DNA from 2 places in the Brevundimonas sp. NPDC046655 genome. Region 2 is predicted to be linked to the other one. Evidence: predicted binding sites of a transcription regulator. Region 2 holds the regulator's gene; the other holds the start of a gene.

Region 1 (8,131 bases), 380 kb from region 2:
CCGACTTCACCACGGCCCAGCGCGTCGCCGCCGTGATCAACCAGACCTATCCCAACAGCGCCTTCGCCGAGAACGGCACGGTCGTCGCCGTCCGCTCGCCCCAGACCATGGGCATGGCCGGCTTCATCAGCCAGGTCGAGAACCTGCCGGTCCGTGTCGACGCCCCGGCCAAGGTCATCATCGACGAGGTGAACGGCGTCATCGTCATGGGCGATGCAGTGCGTATCTCCACCGTCGCCATCGCCCAGGGCAACCTGACCGTCTCGGTTCAGGAAAACCCCATGGTCAGCCAGCCCGAGCCCTTCAGCCGCGGCGGCCAGACCGTCGTCGTGCCGCAGTCCAACGTCTCGATCGAGGAAGAAACCGGCCGCCAGATGCGGATCGTCAACGGCGGCGCCTCGCTGTCGACCCTGGTCAACGGCCTGAACGCCCTCGGCGTCAGCCCGCGCGACATGATCAGCATCCTGCAGGCCATCAAGGCCGCCGGCGCCCTGCAAGCCGATATCGAGGTGATGTAATGATCTCCCCCGCCTCCTCTCTGCCCTCCGCCGACGCCCTCGGTCGCCGCGACCAGTCCGCCGACCAGATGCGCAAGACTGCCCAGGACTTCGAGGCCAGCTTCCTGTCGCAGATGTTCAAGCCGATGTTCGAGGGCCTGGAGACCGACGGCCCCTTCGGCGGCGGCAGCGCCGAGGAGACCTGGCGCAGCTTCCTCCTGGACGCCATGGCAAGGCAGACGGTCAAGGCGGGCGGCGTCGGCCTGGCCGACACCGTCATGTCCGAAATGCTCAAGATGCAGGAACAGACCGCGTGACCGCCGACGTCGAAACCTCCACCCTGCGCGCCCGGCAGCTGATCAACCTGACCCAGGCCCTGACCGAGCGCCTCGCCGTCGAGCGCGACGCCTTCCGCGCCCATCGCGCCCAGGACGTGGCCGCTGGCATGGCCGAGACCCAGGAACTGGCCAACCTCTATCGCCGCGAGTCGGCCCAGGCCAAGGCCGCCCCCGCCTTCCTGACCGTCATCCCGGCTGAGCTTCGCGACGCCCTGATCGTCGCCACCCAGGACTTTGAGGCCGTTCTGGCGGAGCACGCCTCGACCGTCGACGCCGCCCGTCAGGTTTCCGAAGGTCTGGTCCGTACCATCGCGGCCGAGGTCGCCGGCGCTCGCGCCCAGGGCGCCGGCTACGGCGCTTCGGGTCGCGCCACTGAGGGCGACGGCCGCGCCGTGGCCCTCAACCGCAAGGCCTGATTCAACCAAAGAAACCGGTGTCGATCCGCGTTTTCTTAACGGGCTGAACCGCAAGGTCGGTTCATGAACCTGAAATCCCGCCTGCTTGGTCTCGCTTTCGCCGCCGCCGACGCCCTCGTCGAGGTGAACGACAAGGGCGTGGTCAGCTTCGCCCTCGGGGCCGGGCCGACGGCGGGACAATCGACGGCCGCCTGGATCGGTCGCCCCTTCGCCGATCTGTTGTCGTTCTCCAGCCGTGAGGCGGTTCAGGAGACTCTCGGCGGCATGACAGGCGGGGCGCGCAGCCAGCCGCTGGAAATTCTTGCCGACTGCGGCGACGGGCGTGTGCGTCGCGCGCTGTTCCGCGCCTTCATCCTGCCCGATCTGGCGCCTGCGGTATCCTGCGCCTTGACCTGGCAGGGCGAGCCATTCGTGCTCGAAGACCTCGAAGCTCGCCCCCTGACGGATGCCGAAGGCTTCATGGCGCTCGCCCGCGAGGGACTGAACGGCAAGTCCGGCGCAGCATTGCAGCGTCTGGCCATGGCCTTCATCGAGGTTCAGGGACTCAGCGCCGACAATGACGCCGCCCACGAACGCGTCGCCGCTCGCATCGGCGCCCGGCTGCAAGCGGCCTCGCACGACGGCGTCAGCGCCGGCCGGCTCACGCCCAACCGGTACGCCCTGATCAAGGAGGTCGATGACGGCCGCGATCTGGAGGCCGAGGTCCGCGAGGCCGGCCTCGCCGAGGGTCTGACCCTGAGCTCGCGCGCCAGCGAAACCCCCGTCGGCTCCGACGCCCTGTGCGCCCTGCGCGCCATGCGTTTCGCCATCGAGGGCTGCCTCAAGGACAACGCCGCCCAGCCCGAGCTCAGCTTCGCCGACTCCCTGTCCCGCACCCTGAAGGACGCCGATCGCTTCCGCAGCATCGTCCGCGACCGGGAATTCGCCCTCTTCTATCAGCCCATCGTCGACCTGAAGACGCGGGCCGTGCATCACTTCGAAGCCTTGGCCCGCTTCGGCCAGGCGGGCGGCCCTGCCCCTGCCATCCGCATGGCCGAGGAACTGGCCCTGATCGAAAGCTTCGACCTGGCCGTCGCCGAAAAGATCGTCCACCGCCTGCGCCAGCCGGGCTCGGGCCTGCTGAAGATCGCCATCAATGTCTCGGGCGCCTCGCTGGCCAACGACGCCTATGTCGCGGCCGTGCTGAAGATGACGGCCTCCGAACCCGACAATCGCAAGCGCCTGATCGTCGAGGTGACGGAAACCGCCGCCCTGGCCGACATCGCTGCCGCCAACCGCCGCCTCGGCGCCCTGCGCGACGCCGGGGTCAAGGTCTGCATCGACGACTTCGGCGCCGGTTCGGCCGCCTTCGACTATCTGCGCGGCCTGTCGGTCGATGCGGTCAAGATCGACGGCGCCTTCGTGCGCGACATCGACGGCGACGCCCGCACCCGCACCCTCATCGGCCATCTGGTCGAACTGTGCGGCTCGCTGGGCATGACGACCATCGCCGAAATGATCGAGACCGAGGACGTCGCCCAGGCGCTTCAGGACCTCGGGGTCAACTATGGCCAGGGCTGGCTTTTCGGCCGCGCCGAGGCCGAGCCCGTCACGACCGGCCCCGTCTCTCCCCGCGTCCGCCGTCAGGGCGTGATCGAAGCCTGGGGCTGACCCGGAGATCACAAGTCGCAGCCGCAATCCCTGAAATTTTCAGGGCTTGAGAGCTCTTGAAGCGATCTTGCTCGCTCGGCCGGCGAACCGGACCAGAATGCGGGACGGTCTTTGAAAACTCAGCCCGTCGCCCGCTCCAGCCGCACCTCCCGATCGACGCCCACATTGTCCATAAAGTCTCGATCATGAGTGACGATCACCAGCGCCCCGTCATAAGCTGTCAGCGCCGCCTCGATCGCCGCGATCGAATCCAGGTCCAGATGGTTGGTCGGCTCGTCCAGAATCAACAACTGCGGCGGCGTCGCCCCCGTCATCACGCAGGCCAGCGCCGCCCTCAGCCGCTCGCCGCCTGACAACGTCCCCACCGTCCGGTGCGCCGCCGTGTTGCGAAACAGGAAGCGCGCCAGGGCCGCATGGGCGTCGTTCGGCGTCCCCTCGGGGTTCAGCCGCCGCCAGGCCTCGATCAGGGTCTCCTCCGGCTTCAGGATCGCCGCCGTCTGATCCAGTAGCGCCGCCGTCACAGGCCGTTCGATCCGCCCCGCCGTCGGCTCCAGTTCGCCCGCGATCAGCTTCAGCAGCGTCGTCTTGCCTGCCCCGTTCGGCCCGGTGATCGCCACCCGCTCCGGCCCGATCAGCCGCAACGATACCGGCCCGACAATCCGCCGCCCCTCGGTACTGCGCCACTCCGCCCCGTCCAGCGCCAGGACGGTCTTCCCCGCCGCCAGCCCCGTTGAAGGCATGGGCACGGACAGCAGCCGCGCCCGCTCAACCCGCTCGCGGGCCTCCGTCAAGCGCGCCTCGACCTCCGCGCGCCGACGCTCCGCCAACCGCCCTTCCCGCGCCCCGGATTCCTCGGCCCGCTGTGCTCTGGCGTCGAGCAGAATCTTGGGATCGGACGTCCCCGCCCGATGCGCCCGGCCGGCCTTATCGCGTTTGGCCTTCTTCTCCAGCGCCGTCTGCGCCTCGCGGGCCGCACGTCCGACCTCGCGTTCAGCGCTTTCCAGATCGCGCTCCGCCGCCGCCCGCTCAGCCTCACGCCGCTCGACATAGAGGTCCCAACCGCCGCCATAGACGCGCGCGCCCAGGCTCGACAGCTCGACGATCCGATCCATCCGCCGCAGCAGACCCCGGTCGTGACTGACCGTCAGCACCCCGCCCGGCCAACGTCCCACGACCTCGGCCACCAGAGCCCGCGCCTCGGCGTCCAGATGGTTGGTCGGCTCATCCAGCACGATCAGATCCGGCGCCGCCAGCATCAGCCCGGCCAACCGCAGTCGAGTCTGCTCGCCGCCGCTCAGGCTGCGCGTGGCCCGATCCAGCGCTAGGCCGGTCAACCCCACCTGGGCCAGCGCCTCGTCCAGCCGAGCCTCCAGCGTCCAGTCGGCCTCAGCCATGTCCTCGACCGAACCCTCGCCCGCCAGCACCCGCGCCAGCAGGGCCAGAGATTCCGCCGCGCCCAGGGTATCGGCCACGGTCTCGCCGGACGCTGGCTCATAGGCCTGCGCCAGCCAGCCCACCGTCCCGGCGCGCGTTACCGTTCCCTCAGCGGGTTCGGCCAGACCGGCGACAAGGCGCAGCAGCGTGGTCTTGCCCACGCCGTTGCGGCCCACGACGGCCGTGCGCTCGCGCCCGAAGGCGAGGCTCAGATTATCGAATAGGGTGTGACCGTCAGGCGTGCGGGCCGCGACGCTGTTGAGCGTCACGAGTGCGGATGCGGACGGGCTTGGGCTTGGGTTGAGCGAGGACATAGGCGAGCACGAAGAGCGGAGCGGAAAGGGCGAAACCGATTTCCAGAGCGCTGATCATGATCGTCGTGCCTCCTCGTCAAATACGTTGGCTGAATAGAAGGATGGGTGCTGATCTTTCGCAGCGCAACCCCAATTCTCCTGCGACGCTTTTGCGATGCGGCGCCGAGCCCCTATCTTCAGCCCATGACCGCGCCTGACCGAACCGTCGCCTTCCGCATCGACAAGCCCCTGCCTGACCGTGCCGAGGCCGCGGCCCGCCGCGCCCAAGCCGTTCAGCGGATTCGAGACGAGACCGGCATCGACGAGGCCCTCATCGACGCCCTGGTCGAAGGCTTCTACGCCCGCGTCCGCGACGACGACTTCATCGGCCCGATCTTCGCCGAACGGATCGAGGACTGGGGCCCGCACCTGGAACAGATGAAGTTGTTCTGGTCCTCGGTCGCCCTGTCCACCGGCGTCTATCAGGGCCGCCCCATGCCGAAGCACCTGCCCCTGCCTATCGACGCCCGCCACTTCGACCGCTGGCTGCAGATCTTCGAGGCCGCCGCCCGCGACCTCTGTCCGCCGGTCGCCGCCGACCACTTCATCGTCCGCGCCCGCCGCATCGCCGAAAGCCTGGAACTCGGCGTCGCCAACGCCAACGGCGTCCTGGTCGGCCCCGGCGAACGCTACCGCCGCCCCGAACCCGCCTGGACGCCCGAGGGCTGACGACCGCACACTCGACTGAACTCAAGTTCAAAAGGCTCCAGTCCGATTATCTTGCGGTTTCGCTCCAGTTGTTCGAGGGACAAGACGGCGCCGTCCGGAGCTGGGGGCTCGGTGGCGCACTGATAGAGCCGGCCATACAGCTGCGGCTCGCCACGATTCAGCGCGGCTCGATCCGCCAGTCGCGAGAATGCTTGGCGGTTGACATCCGTGTCCAGGCCCAGGCTGCGAAACGCGGCGGCTCCCTTGGCCTGAAGCCCCGGATCGTGGTCCTGATGCATCAGCAGAACAAACGCTGCTCGACGCGCGACAGGCGTCAGTTCGGCCCAGCGATCAAGTATCCTACCCAGGCGAGGGCTTCGCGCGAAATCCTCCGCGCACATCGCCTCCAGCCTAAGCGTCGTCGCTTCGTCCGCCAGCGCCTCGAAGCCTTCCGGCGCCGCATCGCCAAGAGCCCGACGGGCTTGCTGATCGCGCGCCGCCGCCCATACTAGCCAGTCTTCATCGCCCTGCGGTTCCGGATCCGCACCCGAGGGCGACACAGCCCTCTGAAGCCGCTCTACCTGCGCCTCGGCTTGCTCGAAATCCGTTTCATCGCCGGATCGCATGAGGCGCTTCAAGGCCCGCCGCTCCTGATCGGCCTTTGGATCGGTCAGATCACACCCCATCAGAACGGTCCGGTCGCCGCTATGCCCTCTACGGTCCAGCGCCGCGTCGAGCCAGAGAGCAGCCTCGGCGTCCAACCTTTCCAGCCGCCGCGCCGCGCCGCCAACCTTGAGTTCTTCATACGTGGCCTCTGACGAACCCAACCCAGGATCGCCCCCGGCAAGACCAGCCAGCATCAGAATAACGTAAAACATGGAGCCTCCGGCACCTAGCCTAGCCGCAGGTCGACATCCCGTGACAGCTCAGACTTCTTCATGATGGTGTTCGCATATTGTTCTTGCTGAAAAGCACGAATTGATCCCCATATAGCGTCGTCGCCCTGGACCGTTCCGGGGTCTTCCGCGTTCCCGGATTCCATGACCGAAAAGCACAACTTCATCCGCGTTCGCGGCGCCCGCGAGCACAACCTCAAGGGCGTGGACGTCGATATCCCGCGTGAGAAGCTGGTCGTGATGACCGGGCTGTCGGGGTCGGGCAAGTCATCCCTGGCCTTCGACACCATCTACGCCGAGGGCCAGCGCCGCTACGTCGAGAGCCTGTCGGCCTATGCGCGTCAGTTCCTGGAACTGATGGGCAAGCCGGACGTCGACCTGATCGAGGGCCTGTCGCCGGCCATCTCCATCGAACAGAAGACGACCTCCAAGAACCCGCGCTCGACGGTGGGCACGGTCACCGAGATCCACGACTACATGCGCCTGCTGTGGGCGCGCGTCGGCGTCCCCTATTCGCCCGCCACCGGCCTGCCGATCGAGAGCCAGACCGTCAGCCAGATGGTCGACAAGCTGACCGCCCTGCCCGACGGCGAGCGCCTCCTGCTGCTGGCCCCCGTCGTTCGCGGCCGCAAGGGCGAGTACAAGAAGGAAATGGCCGAGTGGCAGCGTCAGGGCTTCCAGCGGCTCAAGATTGACGGCGAATTCTACGCCATCGAGGACGCCCCCGCGCTCGACAAGAAGTTCAAGCACGACATCGATATTGTCGTCGATCGCATTGTAACCAAAGCAGGTCTCGAGCCGCGCTACGCCGACAGCATCCAGACCGCATTGAACCTGGCCGACGGCATCGCCACGGCCGAATGGGCCAACGCCGCAGAGGGCGAAGAACCGCGCCGCATCGTCTTTTCCGAGAAGTTCGCCTGCCCTGTCTCGGGCTTCACCATCAGCGAGATCGAGCCGCGGCTGTTCTCGTTCAACAATCCCTTCGGCGCCTGCCCGACCTGCGACGGTCTCGGGGTCAAGCTGGCCTTTGACGCCGATCTTGTGATCCCGGACCGCGACAAGACCCTGCACAAGGGCGCCGTGGCTCCCTGGGCGCGCGGCCCCTCGCCGCTCTACACCCAAACCCTGCAGTCGCTGGCCCAGCACTACGGCTTCTCGATGGACAAGGCCTGGCGCGACCTGCCGGAACAGGCCCAGAAGGTCATCCTGCACGGTTCGAGCGGCGAGAAGATCAAGTTCGTCTATGACGACAACGCCCGCAAATACGAGGTCGCCAAGGCCTTCGAAGGCGTCCTGCCCAATCTGGAGCGCCGCTGGCGCGAAACGGACAGCGCCTGGGTCCGCGAGGAACTGGGCCGCTATCAGTCGGAGACGCCGTGCGAGGTCTGCGGCGGCAAGCGCCTGAAGCCTGAGGCCCTGGCGGTCAAGGTGGGCGGCGCCGACATCGCCGAGATCAGCTGGCTGTCGATCTCCAAGGCCTATCTGTGGTTCACCACCCTGGACGATCACCTGACGGACAAGCAGCGCGAGATCGGCCGCCGCATCCTCAAGGAGATCACCGACCGGCTGCGCTTCCTGAATAACGTCGGCCTGGATTACCTCAGCCTGTCGCGCAGTTCCGGCACCCTGTCGGGCGGCGAGAGCCAGCGCATCCGCCTGGCCTCGCAGATCGGCTCGGGCCTGACCGGCGTCCTCTATGTGCTGGACGAACCCTCCATCGGCCTGCACCAGCGCGACAACACCCGTCTGCTGGAAAGCCTGATGGGCCTGCGCGACCTCGGCAACTCGGTTCTGGTGGTCGAGCATGACGAGGAGGCGATCCTGACCGCCGATTACGTCATCGACATGGGCCCGGCCGCCGGCGTCCACGGCGGCGAGATCTGCGCCCAGGGCACG
Region 2 (8,131 bases):
GCCGGTCGCGCCGTACAGCTTGCGGATGTCGATGACGTCCGGTCCGGTCGAGCCCGCGAGGACGGGAAGTTCGACGTTCTTGTCGCCGTAGGTGAAGGTCGCCGTGCCGGCGGGTTTCGCTTGTTCAGTCATCTAGGCCCCTTTTGTTTTCCTTCGACCGGGCGCGGGGAGGCGTCGGCCTGCGTGGTTATGGGTGTTCACTTAGTCTGTTGCAGCGCATCATCCAAGCGCCCCAGACCTTCGTCGCGTCCCAGGGCTGCAAGAATCCGCGCAATGTCGGGCGACACCGAGCCGCCAGTCAAAGCGCCGCGCATGGAAGGGCCGATTTTTCCGAAGCCTACGCCCTCTTCCTTAGCAAAGGCCTTAAGTTCAGCTTCGAGGGCGAAAACGTCCCAGCTCTGGAAAAGACGGAGCCGTTCACGGAGTCGTGAAATTCTCTCGCCGCCTTCGCCGCTTAACAAACCAAGGGTTTTCTCATCGAGGGCGAGCGGACGCTGCTTCAGGACGAACTCGGTCTGGGCGACCAGTTCCACGACGGTCTTGGCGCGGTCCTTGACGAAGGGCATGGCGCGCAGCAGGCGGGCCTCGTCGTCGGGCTGCAGGGCGCGGCCCTGGGCCAGGTGGGCGTCCAGGGTCAGCTTGGCCAGACGATCGTCCTCGGCCAAGCGGATCCAGTGGGCGTTGACATGGGCCAGCTTGTCGAAGTCGAGGCGAGCTGGGGCCTTGCCGATGCCCGGAAGGTCGAACCATTCGATCGCCTGTTCGTCGCTGAACAGTTCGTGGTCGCCGTGGGCCCAGCCCAGACGCGCCAGATAGTTGCGCATGGCTTCGGGCAGATAGCCCATCTCGGCGTATTCATGAACCGCTTGGGCGCCGTGGCGCTTGGACAGCTTGGCGCCGTCGGGACCGTGGATCAGCGGGATGTGGGCGAAGGTCGGACGCGTCCAGCCAAGCGCGTCATAGATCAGGCTCTGGCGGGCGGCGTTGTTCAGGTGGTCGTCGCCGCGAATGACGTGGGTCACGCCCATGTCGTGGTCGTCCACCACCACGGCCAGATTATAGGTCGGGGCGCCGTCCGAGCGGACGATGACCAGATCGTCCAGCGACGAGGATTCCCAGCGCACGCTGCCTTGCACCGCGTCATCAACCACGACGGCCTGGTCCAGCGGGCGGCGGAAGCGGATGGTGGAGGGCTTGGCCAGATCATCGACGGTCGGCTCGCGGTCGCGCCAGGGCGAGACGAAGTCGCGGCCCTCGGCCTTGGCGGCGTCGCGCAGGGCGTTGGTTTCGTCGGCGGTCAGGAAGTCGCGATAGGCATGGCCCGAGGCCAGCAACTGCTCGGCGACCTCGCGGTGGCGGTCGGCGCGGGCGAATTGGAAGACCGGCTCTTCGTCGCCGAACAGCTCCAGCCAGGACAGGCCGTCGAAGATGGCCTTCACGGCGTCGTCGGTCGAACGCTCGCGGTCCGTGTCCTCGACGCGGATCAGGAATTTCCCGCCCCGGCTCCTGGCGTACAGCCAGTTGAATAACGCGGTTCTCGCCCCGCCGATATGCAGGTAGCCTGTGGGCGAGGGGGCGAAGCGGGTGACGACAGTCGAGGAAGGGGAGGTCATTCAGGAAGGGTCCGTTGCGGAGGCCCTTATACGCCCGCGCGCGCCAAAGCGAAGCCTTGCCTTAAGGGTTCTTGACGGGGGGCGCGCCGAGGTCGCGGCGCAGACGGATCGGTGGCGATTGTGGGCGCCGGTCTTCTTTGGCGGCGGCTGCGCGATCTATTTCGCCTTGAGGGCCGAACCGGCGGGATGGCCGCTGATGCTGGCGGCGGTGCTGACAGGCGGGGCCTGGCTGGCAGGGCGGCGGCTTGGGCTGGCGCGGCGCCGGACCCTCGCCCTGCTGATGCTGGCCTGCCTGTGCGGCGGGGCGGCGACAGCCAAACTCAGGACCGAGGCGGTCAACGGGCCGATCGCGCCGGCCCTGGCCGAGTCGACCGTGGTCGAGGCCTGGGTCATGGACATCGACAGTCCCGGCGAGCGCGGCGCGCGAATCGTCGTGGCGCCGGTGCGGATCAGGGGGCTGACCCCCGAGGCGACGCCGGTTCGGTTGCGGGCGACGGTGCGCGGCGAGCCGCCGGCGCCGGGGACGGCGGTGCGTCTCTATGGCATTCTGAACCCGCCGCCGGCGCCGGCCAGTCCGGGGGCCTATGACTTCGGCCGCAATGCTTTCTTCCAGGGCATGGGCGGGACGCTGTTCGCTCTGGGGCAGACACGACCGACGGTTCTGCCCGAGCCGCCCTGGCGGGTGCGACTGGCGATGAAAATCAATGCGGCGCGTTATGCGCTGGCGCAGAGGATCGTGGCGCGGCTGGGCGAGCGGACGGGCGGAATCGCCGCCGCCATGACCACGGGACATGAGACCTGGATCGGGCGCGAGGATCTGGACGCAATGCGCGATTCCGGGCTGGCGCATATCCTGTCGATCTCGGGCCTGCACATGGCCATCGTCGGCGGCTTTGTCTTCTTCGCCGTGCGGCTGGGCGTCGCGGCCTGGCCGTGGCTGGCGCTCAGGGTGTCGGGCAAGAAGGTCGCGGCGGTCGCGGGGCTGATCGCGGTCGGGACCTATCTGGTGGTGTCGGGCACGCCGCCGCCCGCCGAGCGGGCGGCGATCACGGCCTCCATAGCCTTTGTCGCCATCCTGCTGGATCGACAGGCGGTGACCATGCACGCCCTGGCGGTTGCGGCTTTCGCGGTTCTGTTGCTGCAACCCGAGGCCATCGTCACGCCAGGGTTCCAGATGTCGTTCGCGGCGACAGCGGCTCTGGTAGCGCTGTCCGAGGTCTGGCCGCGCCGGATCAAGGAGATTTCCGCGCCCTGGCCCTTCGTGGCGGCGCAGAGGCTGGGCAGTTGGCTGCTGGTGGCATGCACCGCCAGTCTGGTCGCGGGCATGGCGACCGGGCCGTTCGCCATGCAGCATTTCAACCGCACCGCCGTCTATGGCCTGGTCGCCAACATGGGCACGGCGCCGGTCGCGGACTTCATCCTGATGCCGGCGCTGGCGCTGGGCGCGGCGCTGGAGCCGCTGGGGCTGGGCGCGCCCTTCCTGTGGCTGGCGGGCAAGGGCGTCGATCTGATGCTGGCCATCGGCCACTGGACGGCGGGCCTGCCGGGGGCGGTGCAGACGGTGGCCAGCGCCCCGGCGGCGGCTCTGCCGGTGGCCTTCCTGGGCATCCTGTTCATCTGCCTGTGGCGCGGGCGGTTGCGCTGGCTGGGTCTGCCGCTGGCGGCGGCTGTGCTGATCTGGCCGCGTCCGGCGGCGCCGGATCTGTGGATCGGCGACGGCGGGACCAATGCGGCCTGGCGGCAGGCCGAGGCGGCGGTCGTGGTGCGGCCCGGCGTGCGGCAGTTCGCGGCCGATCTGTGGTCGCGGCGGCGCGGGTTGGCACTGACGCCGAGACCGGAGGAGGGCTGGGCCTGCAGGCGGTCCTTCTGCGCGCCGGAAGCGGCTGGGCCGGTCGCGCTGTGGTGGGGGAAGAAGGGGCCGACGGCGGAACAGTTGGACGCGATGTGCCGGTCGGCGTTGGTCGTCAGCAGCCGGGCCGATTTGACATGGTTGCCCGCTTCATGCGCGGACCGGCTGGTGCTGGACGGCGTTGACTACTCGCGCGGGGGCTCGGTGGAACTGTGGCGCGTGGGCGCGGGCTGGAAGGCGGTGTGGGCGGCTGACGTGCGCGGCCAGCGGCCGTGGACGCGTCAGGCCGATCCCGACTTCAGTGATAGCGGCGGATAAGGCCGACCAGCTTGCCTTGGACCGCGACCTGATCCGAGCCGTAGATCTTGGTCTCGTAGTTGCGGTTGGCGGGCTCCAGAGCGATGGAGGCGCCCTTCTTGCGCAGGCGCTTCAGCGTGGCCTGTTCACCCTCGACCAAGGCCACCACGATCTCGCCGGACGAGGCGTCGGCGGTGGATTTGATGATGACCATGTCGCCGTTGAGGATGCCGGCCTCGATCATCGAATCGCCCTCGATCTCGAGCAGATAGTGTTCGCCCGCGCCCAGCATGGTTTCCGGCACGGGATAGCGGGCGGTCTCATGCTCGATGGCGTCGATGGGCGTGCCGGCCGCGATCTTGCCCATCAAGGCCAGTTCGCGCGTGTCGTTGGCAGGCTCAGCGGCGCGGGGGCGACCGCCGCCTTCGATCACGCCGGGCTTGAAGCCCGCGTGGCCGCGCGGCGCGCCGGCCGTGGCCTGTTCCGGCAGCTTGGTCACTTCCAGCGCGCGGGCGCGGTGGGCCAGACGGCGGATGAAGCCGCGTTCTTCCAGCGCCGTGATCAGGCGGTGGATGCCCGACTTGGACGCCAGATCCAGCGCCTCCTTCATCTCGTCGAAGGAGGGCGAGACGCCCGTTTCCTGAATCCGTTCGTGAATGAACATCAGGAGTTCGTGCTGCTTCTTGGTGAGCATGGGCGCAAGGCTTCCAGAACAAGGCGTGAACCGTTGTCGATGTTCTGTAAGTGTTCTTGCTGAATGTCAACTCGGCCGCGTTGAGGGGGCGCTGCCGCTCAAAGCGGCTTCTTTGGATGTCAGCTAAGGGTGGAAAGCTGCAACACCGACTCATGAAGCTCCCTCATCAGCCTCATTGACGTGTCTGAGACGCCTGCGCCTCTGTCTCTCGCGCCGTCGTCGCTCACGAGCTTCGAACCGCTGGATCCAAAAATATCCTCTCCAGCCGAAGAGCAAGCACCAGGGCGCTCCCCAGATCACACTAATGGCGACCGTGGCTGCTGTAGCTCCGAAAAGCAGCATTGGCACCAACCCCACTGAGACTATGAGGACGAGCCAGTTTCCCACACGGTAAAACTCATGATCGAACTCTCGGTCTAGCCAGCGAACGATCGGGTGATGGTGGGGTGTAGTTTTGGGCACCTACAAACGGGACATTGAAAGTAGTCTATCGTCAAGTTCCGCAATGGGTCGATTACGGTCCTGGGCACCGGAGCCCAGAGCGGACATTGGCCTCCAGGCCGAAAAGCCGTCGCCGTCGATGTCAGCTAAAAATGGGAAGCGGATGTTCCACATTTATATCCGAAAGACAGGAGACCCCGTGATGCCCATGATCAATCCAGTTGGGCGTCATGTGCGAACGCACGCGCCTGTCGCGTTATCAGGCTGTTTGATCGCGGCTTGTACGGGAATGACGGGTCACAGCGCGCCCATTTCGTCAGCGCTAGTCGCTCCGACCAACGAGGAAGTCGTCGCATATGTTCAGACGCATTGGTCCAGCTACTCGGAGCGGACCGCACGCTTTCAGCAGCGTCCAAACGACAACGTGTCCCTCATTGGCGTTCGAGACGTCTCCTGTGGATCATATTACGGCATCCCCGAGTGCCGATTTACAGTGACGGTTAGCATCGATGGCGGATCACCTGTCGATCAGCGCCTGTCGAGCCAGTTTGATAGATACCCAGACGGAAAGCTGTTTGAGACAATCGTGCTTATCCATGAGCGCAGGCGGTAAGAGCTGCACCCCGCCAATGTCCGCGACGGGTCGGAAGCTGACATTTCCTGCTGAGCCGATATCCGACGTTAACTCAGCGACAGCAGGGCCTTGGTCGCCGCTTCCACATCATCCTGACGCATCAAGCTTTCGCCGACGAGGATGGCTTGGGCGTGGGCGTCGGTGACGCGCTGGACGTCGTCGGGGGTGAAGATGCCGCTTTCGGCCACCAGCAAGGCTTTGACGGGGCTGAGCATGGACAGGCGCTCGGTGGCGTCGAGGTCGACCTCGAAGGTGCGAAGGCTGCGGTTGTTGACGCCCACCAGATCGCCGCCCAGCTTGCAGGCGCGGGCCATCTCGGCCTCGTCGTGGGTCTCGATCAGGGCGTCCATGCCGAAGCGCTCGGCCTCGGCCAGAAGCTCGGCGGCCAGGGCGTTGTCGACCATGGCCAGGATGATGAGGATGCAGTCGGCGCCCAGGGCGCGGCTCTCGGCCACCTGCCAGGGATCGACCAGGAAGTCCTTGCGCAGGCAGGGCAGGGCGACCGCGTCGCGGGCGGCGGCCAGGAAGCCGTCGTCGCCCTGGAAGCTGGGGCCGTCGGTCAGGACGGACAGGCAGGTCGCGCCGCCGCGTTCATAGGCTTTTGCCAGCGCGGGCGGATCGAAGTCGGCGCGGATCAGGCCCTTGGAGGGGCTGGCCTTCTTGATCTCGGCGATCAGGGCCGGGCGGCCGGTGTCCTCGGCCTTGCGTTCCAGAGCGGCGCGGAAGCCGCGCGGGGCCGAGGCCTGGGCGGCGAGGGCCTCGATGGCGTCCTGAGAGGTCGCAAGCTTGCGGGCGGCTACGTCTTCGCGCTTGTAGGCGGCGATCTTCGCCAGAACGTCGGTCATGCGGCCTCGGGCTCGATAGGGGTGTTGGTGACGCGCACCAGGGTTTCCAGCGCGCGGTCCGCGCGGCCGTCGTCGATGACGGCGGCGGCCAGTTCGGCGCCTTCGCGCAGGTCGGCGGCGCGGTCGGCCACGACCAGGGCGGCGGCGGCGTTCAGCACGACGATGTCGCGATAGGGGCCGGGTTCGCCCGCCAGCAGGGCCGTCAGCGCCGCCGCATTATGCTCGGCGTCGCCGCCGCGCAGGTCGTCCAGCGTCGCCAGCGGCAGGCCGGCGTCGGCGGGGGTGACGGTGAAGCGGCGGACGGCGCCGTCCTTCCATTCGGCCACTTCAGTCGGGCCAGTGGTGGTCAGTTCGTCCAGACCCTGACCGTGTACGGTCCAGGCGCGGCGGGCGCCGAGACGGCCCAGCACCTCGGCCAGAGGCTCCAGCAGGGCGGGATCATAGACGCCCATGACCTGACGGTTCGCATGGGCTGGATTACAAAGCGGTCCCAGAAGGTTGAAAACCGTACGAAAACCGATCTCGGCGCGCACCGGCCCGACGTGGCGCATGGCCCCGTGATAGGTGGGTGCGAACAGGAAGGCGATGCCGGCCTGATCCAGGGCGCGGGCCTGTTGCGGGATGGTGGCGTCCAGGTTGACGCCCAGCGCGGCCAGGACGTCGGAGGAACCGGACTTGGAACTGATGGCGCGGTTGCCGTGCTTGGCGACCTTGAGCCCGGCGCCCGCCAGGACGAAGGCCGCCGCCGTCGAGACGTTGAAGGTGTGCTGGCCGTCGCCGCCTGTGCCGCAGGTGTCGATCACCTCGTCGAAGGGGTGATCCAGCGACAGGGCCGCATCGCGCATGGCGGTGGCGAAGGCGACGATCTCGTCCACCGTCTCGCCGCGAATGCGCAGGGCCGTGACGGCGGCGGCGACCTGGGACGGGGTCGGTTCGCCGCGTAGGCAGGCCGAGAAGAAGGCGTGGGCTTCATCCGGCGTCAGGACGCGCCCGTCCACCAGCTTGCCCAGCAGAGGCTTGAAACCGTCCATGGGCTCAGACCGTCGCCAGACGCTTGACGCCCGCCAGATCGAGGAAGTTTGCGATCATGTCGTGGCCGTGCTCGGTGGCGATGGATTCCGGGTGGAACTGCACGCCATGGATCGGCCGGGTGCGGTGAGCCAGGCCCATGATCTCGCCGTCGGCGGTCCAGGCGGTGACCTCCAACTCGGCCGGCAGGGTTTCGCGGCGCACGGCCAGGGAGTGATAGCGGGTGGCGATAAAGGGCGATGGCAGGCCGGCGAAGACGCTGCGGCCCTCATGCTCGATCGGCGAGGTCTTGCCGTGCATCAGGGTCTTTGCGCGGATCACCTCGCCGCCAAAGGCTTGCCCGATGGCCTGATGCCCCAGGCACACGCCGAAGATGGGCATGTCCTGCGGCGCGGTCGTGATCAGCGGCAGGCAGATGCCGGCTTGATCGGGGGCGCATGGCCCAGGCGACAGGAGTACGGCCTCAGGCTTCAGCGCCCAGGCTTCGTCCACCGTCAGGTCGTCGTTGCGGACGACATGCGTCTGGGCGCCCAGCTCCGCGAGGTAGTGGACGAGATTGTAGGTAAAGCTGTCGTAGTTATCGACGACGAGGATCATGGCAGGGTTCTTAGGACGGGAGTGACGACGCGCCAAGCGAAGGCGGACTGAAAGCGGACGTTAAGCTGTCCGCGCGATACAGGAGCATCGCCATCGGAAGAAATCCGTCTTGACCCGCTTAGAAGCCATCCG

What was found. The regulator LexA, encoded in region 2, represses DNA repair genes until DNA is damaged. The targets are predictions, from matches to a motif close to ATGTTCNCNANNTGTTCT.
Region 1: the regulator LexA is predicted to act here: its motif matches at 6,281-6,298, upstream of uvrA (excinuclease ABC subunit UvrA).

The regions. Positions count from the first base shown of each region.
Region 1 covers NZ_JBJDPV010000001.1:714,771-722,901, forward strand. Annotated here, with positions in the region: gene ACI2KI_RS03430 (flagellar basal body P-ring protein FlgI) at 1-518, shown strand, start outside; gene ACI2KI_RS03435 (rod-binding protein) at 518-814, shown strand; gene ACI2KI_RS03440 (flagellar basal-body protein FlbY) at 811-1,251, shown strand; gene ACI2KI_RS03445 (EAL domain-containing protein) at 1,315-2,901, shown strand; gene ACI2KI_RS03450 (ABC-F family ATP-binding cassette domain-containing protein) at 3,021-4,604, opposite strand; gene ACI2KI_RS03455 (hypothetical protein) at 4,570-4,707, opposite strand; gene ACI2KI_RS03460 (group III truncated hemoglobin) at 4,833-5,357, shown strand; gene ACI2KI_RS03465 (hypothetical protein) at 5,318-6,214, opposite strand; gene uvrA (excinuclease ABC subunit UvrA) at 6,377-8,131, shown strand, end outside.
Region 2 covers NZ_JBJDPV010000001.1:338,049-346,179, forward strand. Annotated here, with positions in the region: gene gltA (citrate synthase) at 1-132, opposite strand, end outside; gene gltX (glutamate--tRNA ligase) at 198-1,613, opposite strand; gene ACI2KI_RS01670 (ComEC/Rec2 family competence protein) at 1,732-3,780, shown strand; gene lexA (transcriptional repressor LexA) at 3,761-4,453, opposite strand; gene trpC (indole-3-glycerol phosphate synthase TrpC) at 5,576-6,373, opposite strand; gene trpD (anthranilate phosphoribosyltransferase) at 6,370-7,404, opposite strand; gene ACI2KI_RS01690 (anthranilate synthase component II) at 7,409-7,999, opposite strand; gene ACI2KI_RS01695 (hypothetical protein) at 8,109-8,131, shown strand, end outside.